2 regions of the Arthrobacter sp. TJ-58 genome follow, and region 1 is predicted to be linked to the other one. Evidence: predicted binding sites of a transcription regulator. Region 1 holds the regulator's gene; the other holds the start of a gene.

Region 1 (3,408 bases):
GCCTTGACCGCAATCTCGCGGTCGCCGTCGAACGTTTCAAAATTGATGTTGGAGCCGAGGGCGGCCGCCGTCATCGGAACCGTCAAGGTGGCGTGCAGGTCATCGCCTTCACGGACAAACGTGGGATCGGCATTGACCCGGATTTCCACGTACAGATCGCCCTGGGGTCCGCCGGCCGTGCCGGCTTCACCCTGTCCGCCCAGCTGGATGCGGGTACCGGTGGCAACACCGGCGGGGATCTTGATGTTCAGGGTGCGGCGGCTGCGGACGCGGCCTTCGCCGGCACACTCGTGGCACGGGTCCGGAATGACCGTTCCGTAGCCCTGGCAGGATCCGCAGGGCGCGGTGGTCATGACCTGGCCGAGGATGGAGCGCACGGCGCGCTGCACCTGGCCGGTGCCGTGGCAGATGTCGCAGGTGCGCGGCGAGGTGCCCGGCTGGCAGCAGCTTCCGTCGCAGGTGGGGCAGGTGACGGCCGTGTCCACTTCGATCTTCTTGTTGGTGCCGAAAACGGCATCCTTCAGGTCGATGCGAACGTTGATCAGGGCGTCCTGGCCGCGGCGTGTGCGGGACGCCGGGCCCCGGCCGCCGCCGCCGGCTGCTCCGCCGAAGAACGTGTCGAAGATGTCCTGGAATCCGAAGCCCTGGCCGCCGAAGCCGGCGCCCCCGCCGCCGAAACCGTTGTCATTGCCGTTTTCGTTTCCGGTGGTGTCATAGATCCGGCGCTTCTGCGGGTCGGCGAGGACCTCATATGCGTGGGTGACGGCCTTGAACTCGTCCTGCGCTCCGGGAGCCGGGTTGACGTCCGGGTGCAGCTTGCGGGCAAGCTTCCGGTACGCCTTCTTGATTTCTTCTCCCGTGGCATCGCGTTCGACGCCAAGGACCTGGTAGTGATCGCTCACTCGTGCACATCGCTTCCTGTAATTGGCAGTATCCGCGTTCTCCGCGCCGCCCTCGATTCGAAGGCGTCCGCCGGCCGGTGCCGCCCGCTGGCGGCCGCAGCCGGTGTACTGCTGATGTATTCTCTAACGCTTTTCTAGTTGTTCAAGATCCGGGAAAGATAACGGGCCACGGCCCGGACCGTGGCCATGGTGTTGGGGTAGTCCATGCGCGTGGGGCCGAGCACCCCCACCTTTGCCGAAGCATCGGGTCCGTAACCCGTGGCAACCACCGATGCTTCGGAGAGGGAACCGTGCGGGTTCTCACGCCCGATCCGGACAGAGACACCCCGGGCGTCCTGCTCCATTTCCGACAACAACCGGAGCATGACGACTTGTTCCTCAAGTGCCTCCAGAATCGGACCGATTGTCAGGGGAAAGTCTACTGTGGAGCGCGCCAGGTTGGCGGTGCCGGCCATGACCATGCGGTCTTCGCGGTTGATTCCGGCCAGCTGTTCCAGGGCGTGGGCCAGCGCGGCGGCGTTGCGGCGCTTGCGGGCCGGAACCAGGGCCAGGCAGTCGGCCAGCTGGCCGGTGATGCGGGTCAGCGGGGTTCCGCCGAGCGTAGACAGGAAGTGCTGGCGCAGCTCCAGCAGGTCCGGCTCGGTGACCTGCTCCGGAACGGTGATGACGCGCTGCTCCACCCGACCGGTGGTGGAGATCAGGACCACCAGCACCTGCGCCGGGGCCAGGAGGACAAATTCGATGTGCCGGACCTGGGCGTTGCCCAGATGCGGATACTGCAGCACCGCCACCTGGTTGGTCAGCTGCGAAAGCAGCCGGACGGTCCGTTCCATGACGTCGTCAAGGTCTTCCGCACCCTCAAGCAGGGACTGAATGGCCCGGCGCTCAGCCGCAGACAGCGGCTTGACGTCTGAAATCTGGTCCACGAACAGGCGGTAGCCCTTGTCAGTGGGGATGCGGCCGGCCGAAGTGTGCGGCGCAACAATCAGGCCCTCTTCTTCAAGGGCGGCCATGTCATTGCGGATAGTGGCGCTGGAGACCCCCAGCTGATGGCGCTCCACCAGTGCCTTGGAACCCACCGGCTCGCGCGAATGGACGTAGTCCTCAACAATGGCCCGGAGCACCTCGAGTCTGCGTGGTTCACTCATGGTTTTCACTCCCTCGCTGACGGCCAACGGATTAGCACCACCGGATTAACATTGCACTGAAGAATGGCGGTTAGCACTCACCATGCTCAAGTGCTAAGTCTAATACGGATCGGCGGCGTTGCTAGCATTGAAGCTCCCGTGCCCGCGTCCGCGGAACGGACTCGGAAACCAGCCGGAGCACCCAGAGTGAGGACTACACCCGTGTCGAATTTTTCGTGGGGGCCGCAGGACATCAGCGCCCCGGCCCGGCGCGTGCTGCCCAAGGTGGGAGCCGAAATGGGCCTGGTGCTCGAGGACGTGCAGACCGGGTGGGTGGGCGCCGTCGTGCGGGTGGAGAAATCCGGCGGACTGCACCTGATGGTGCTGGAGGACCGCCGCGGCAAGACCAAGTCCTTTGAGCTGGGCTTCGGGTTCCTGCTCGACGGCGAGCCGGTGGAGGTGGTTCCCGCGGTGAAGGCCGCGGCGCCGGTATCGCGGCGGACGGCGTCGGGCTCGGTGCGGGTGGACAATGTGCGGGCGCGGACCGCTCGGGCCAGCCGCATCTGGGTGGAAGGAAAGCACGACGCCGAGCTGGTGGAAAAAGTATGGGGCGATGACCTGCGCGTGGAGGGAATCGTGGTTGAGCCGCTCCACGGCGTGGATGACCTGCAGGCCGCGGTCCGCGACTTTGCTCCGGGACCGGGCCGCCGGCTGGGGATCCTGGTGGATCACCTGGTGGCCGGCTCCAAGGAATCCCGGATTGCCGCCGAAGCCATGGCGGTTCCGGGTGCACGCGGCAACGTGCTGATTGTGGGCCACCCCTATGTGGACGTTTGGCAGGCCATCAAGCCCGGCACCATCGGGCTGCCCGCCTGGCCGGTGGTGCCCCGGCACGAGGACTGGAAAACCGGAATCCTCAAGGGCCTGGGCTGGCCCCACCGCGACCACACCGACGTGGCGGTTGGCTGGAAAAAACTCCTGGGAAGCGTAAGCTCCTATTCCGATCTGGAACCGTCACTGCTGGGGCGGGTGGAGGAAGTCATTGACTTCCTGACCGTCCCCTAGCGGCCGGCAGCCGCCGCGCCGTTGCGGGCTGCGGGCTCCGGAGCCGCTACCCTAGATGAGAAATACCGCAGCCGGCCGACCCCGATCCGTACAGTCTCACCGGGAACCAGAGGCGAAGACCCACGAGTCCAGAGTCAAAAGGAAACAGCAGTGTCGAATATCCGTTCCAATCCCCAGCCCCAGCCCAGTGAACGGGGCGGGGAGCGTCCCGCATATCAGGGCGCCCCGGCAAATGCACTGCCCCTGACCGCGTCCGAGGACCGGCAGTGGGCAACCGTGGCCCACTTCGGCGGGATCCTGGGCTTCATTCCGTC
Region 2 (3,408 bases), on a different contig from region 1:
GACGACGGCGGCGTCGCCATGGGTATGTACAACTTCAACGATTCCATCAAGGACTTCGCCCGCGCTTCCTTCGCCTACGGCCTGCAGCGCAACTACCCGGTGTACCTCTCCACCAAGAACACGATCCTGAAGGCCTACGACGGCCAGTTCAAGGACCTGTTCCAGGAAGTCTTCGACGCCGAGTTCAAGGACCAGTTCGAAGCAGCCGGCCTCACCTACGAGCACCGTCTGATCGATGACATGGTTGCCTCCGCGATGAAGTGGGAAGGCGGCTACGTCTGGGCCTGCAAGAACTACGACGGCGACGTCCAGTCCGACACCGTGGCACAGGGCTTCGGCTCGCTGGGACTGATGACCTCCGTGCTGATGACCCCGGACGGCAAGACCGTTGAGGCCGAAGCTGCACACGGTACGGTCACCCGCCACTACCGCCAGCACCAGCAGGGCAAGCCCACCTCCACGAACCCGATCGCCTCGATCTTCGCGTGGACCCGTGGCCTGATGCACCGCGGCAAGCTGGACAACACCCCCGAGGTCATCAACTTCGCCGAGACCCTTGAAGACGTTGTCATCAAGACCGTCGAGTCCGGCAAGATGACCAAGGACCTGGCTGCCCTGGTCGGCCCGGACCAGGCATACCTGACCACCGAGGAATTCCTCGCTGAGCTCGATGCCAACCTGAAGACCCGCCTGGGCTAATTCCCAGCTGCTTCAGCGCATAACGACGGCGGCGCCCCACCTTCACGGGTGGGGCGCCGCCGTCGTTATGTTCAAGACCCGCTAGATGCCGGAGCCCTGGTCTCCGCCGGAGCCCATCGAGCCGGATCCGGATGAACCCGATCCCATGGAGCCGGAACCCGAGGAGCCTGAATCGGAGCCGGAGCTGCTCGAGGTTGATGAGGTCACCGATTCAGAACTGGACTGGCCGCTGATGGTGTTCGAATCCTTGTAGGAGGAGGACACCTCAATCTTGCGAGGCTTGGACCGTTCGCTGACCGGGATCAGGACACTGAGGACACCGTTTTCATAGGTGGCGGAAATTCCCTCAATGTCGATTCCCTGGCCCAGGTTGAGCTGGCGGAGGAAGGTGCCTGATTCGCGCTCCCGGGTCAGCCATGTGACGCCGTCGGAAGCCTGGATGGTTCGCTCGGCCCGGATGGTGAGCAGCTGGCCGTCCACATCCACGTCCACCGAACCCGGATCGATGCCCGGCAGATCGGCATTCAGAATGTAGTGGTCGCCCTCGCGGTAAAGATCTATGGGCATCAGCCGCAGCCGCTGCCGGGGATCGAGAAGGGCTCCTGCCATCCGGTCGAGCTCGCGGAATGGATCGAACTTCATCGCCATTATCATCAACTCCTTTGACGCCCACCTGCCAGGCAGGCGAATCATTAATCGGAACTTCAGAAGGTCGGTAACTTGAGTCAGCTCGACTCAAGTTATGAAATTAGGCTAGCAGTCACACAATCTGACTGCCAGAACCGAGGCCGAAATTGATGCCAAAAATGCAGAACCAAAAATCCGCGGCAGAGGGCCTCAGTCCACCGGCCACTCGTGGACGGGGGCATTCGTGTGCATGTTTTCCCAGTATCTGCGGGTGAGTTCTACAAGTGCAGGCCTGCGTTCCATGCCCTGACTCTCCAAGCGGCGCAGATACGCGATCTGCCAGGAGGCGCCGTTCTGCTCGGTGCGGGCACGCTCCCGGATGACGTCCAGATAGCGGCCGATTAATTCCTGGTCCACGCCCAGTTCCGCCAGCCCGGTTGCTGCCTGGGGGATCAGGTGGCGGAGAATCAGTTCGGCCACCGGCGTCTCGCCGATGCCGGGCCAGTACACCGTAGCTTCCAGACCGTTGCGTGCGCAGGCCAGGAAGTTGTCTGCGGCGCTCTTGAAGGCCAGTCGGGTCCAGAGCGGGCGCTCGGAGGTGCGCAGATGCTGGACCAGACCGTAGAAGAACGCTGCGTTGGCCACGACGTCCAGCACTGTGGGGCCGGCCGGGAGAACCCGATTCTCCAGCCGCAGGTTGGGTGTGTGCTCGCCGGGATCATAAATGGGCCGGTTCCAGCGGTAGACGGTGCCGTTGTGAAGGCGGAGCTCCGGGAGCAGAGGGGCTCCGGCGGCCGTGGACCCGCCGCTGCTGCGGGAGAGTTCAGGGAGCAGCGCGGGAAAGTACCGGACATTCTCCTCGAAGAGGTCGAAGATTGAGGTTATCCAGCGTTCTCCGAACCACACGCGGGGCCGCACTCCCTGGTTGCGCATTTCGGGAGGCCTGGTGTCGATGGCTTGCTTGAAAAGCTCAACCCGGGTTTCATGCCACAGGATTCGTTCCATGAAGACGGGCGAATTTGCAGCGAGCGCCACCTGGGGAGCGGCGATCATCTGGGCGGCGTTCCAGGCTGGTGCAAAGTCCTCCGGGCTCACCTCCAGGTGCAGCTGCACTGACGTGCAGGCGGCTTCGGGGGAAATGTTTTTAGCGTAGAAGGACAGCGACTCAATGCCGCGCAGGTCCACGTGCACGTCTTCGCCGCGTGCCTGGAGCACCGAGGTGTTCAGCGCGGCATAGCGTTTGCCGGCGCTGAGCCATTCCTTGTCTTCCAAAAGGTTTGGCCGGAGGGTGGGCAGGATTCCCGCCATGAGAATATCCGTATTCACCTCGGCCGCACGGGAGTCTGCCCGGTTCAGCTGGAAGCGGAGGCTGTCCTCGAGATCCCGCAGGCCTGAGCCGCCGATAGACAGTGCGGGGTGGTTCATCTCAATGTTGAAAGCGCCGATTTCCGTTTGGAACGCAGGATCGGCGATCTGCTCCAGAACGGCGGCGTTGCGCAGCGCGGGGGTGAAGTCCGTGTTTGTCAGGTTCAGCTCCAGTTCCAAGCCAATACTGGCAGTGTCTGCGAACTGCGCCGTTGAAAGGTAACCGGCAAACCGGTCAAGGTTTTCAAGGAGTCGCTGGCGGTACCGTGTCCGCTGCTCCCGGCTGTATGTCTTGCTGTTAACTTCGGCGCCCATCGTCTGAAGATAACCATGGGCGCCGAAGGATGTATAGCGTGTTTCGGGGGGTGAGACAGAACGTGCGTCCGGCTCCGCTTCCGGGACGGGGAACCTAGGATTTCATCAGGCCCTTGAGGACGTTGGAAGCGCGCTGCATCTCACCGTGCTGGGCTCCCATGACGATCACTGCTCCGGAGAAAACGGGGATGCACCACTGCAGCAGCTTCAACTGCCGCTGGGCCGACTGCAGTTCCTTGGACGCCGTGGGATTCGGCTCGGTTGCACCAACCGCACCCTCCTCCGAATACTTTTCAACCTTCCGTCCCACCATCCCTGCGTAGAACGTCACCAGGGCGCCGATCACTGTGACGCCGGTCTTGTAAACGGTCAGGGATCCAACGCCGTCCTGCTTGGCCACGC

Evidence for each region. Region 1 encodes HrcA, which represses chaperone genes, less so after heat shock. Its sites were predicted from a motif close to TTNGCACTCGNNNNNNNCGAGTGCNAA; they were not measured.
Region 2: the regulator HrcA is predicted to act here: its motif matches at 1,453-1,479, upstream of AC4D2W_RS11470 (Hsp20/alpha crystallin family protein).

Annotation. Positions count from the first base shown of each region.
Region 1 is NZ_JBZCNM010000001.1:920,580-923,987, forward strand. It holds gene dnaJ (molecular chaperone DnaJ) at 1-902, opposite strand, end outside; gene hrcA (heat-inducible transcriptional repressor HrcA) at 1,037-2,050, opposite strand; gene AC4D2W_RS04220 (DUF3097 domain-containing protein) at 2,252-3,094, shown strand; gene AC4D2W_RS04225 (DUF4870 domain-containing protein) at 3,254-3,408, shown strand, end outside.
Region 2 is NZ_JBZCNM010000003.1:230,071-233,478, forward strand. It holds gene AC4D2W_RS11465 (NADP-dependent isocitrate dehydrogenase) at 1-699, shown strand, start outside; gene AC4D2W_RS11470 (Hsp20/alpha crystallin family protein) at 781-1,347, opposite strand; gene AC4D2W_RS11475 (glutamate-cysteine ligase family protein) at 1,537-3,006, opposite strand; gene AC4D2W_RS11480 (hypothetical protein) at 3,101-3,408, opposite strand, start outside.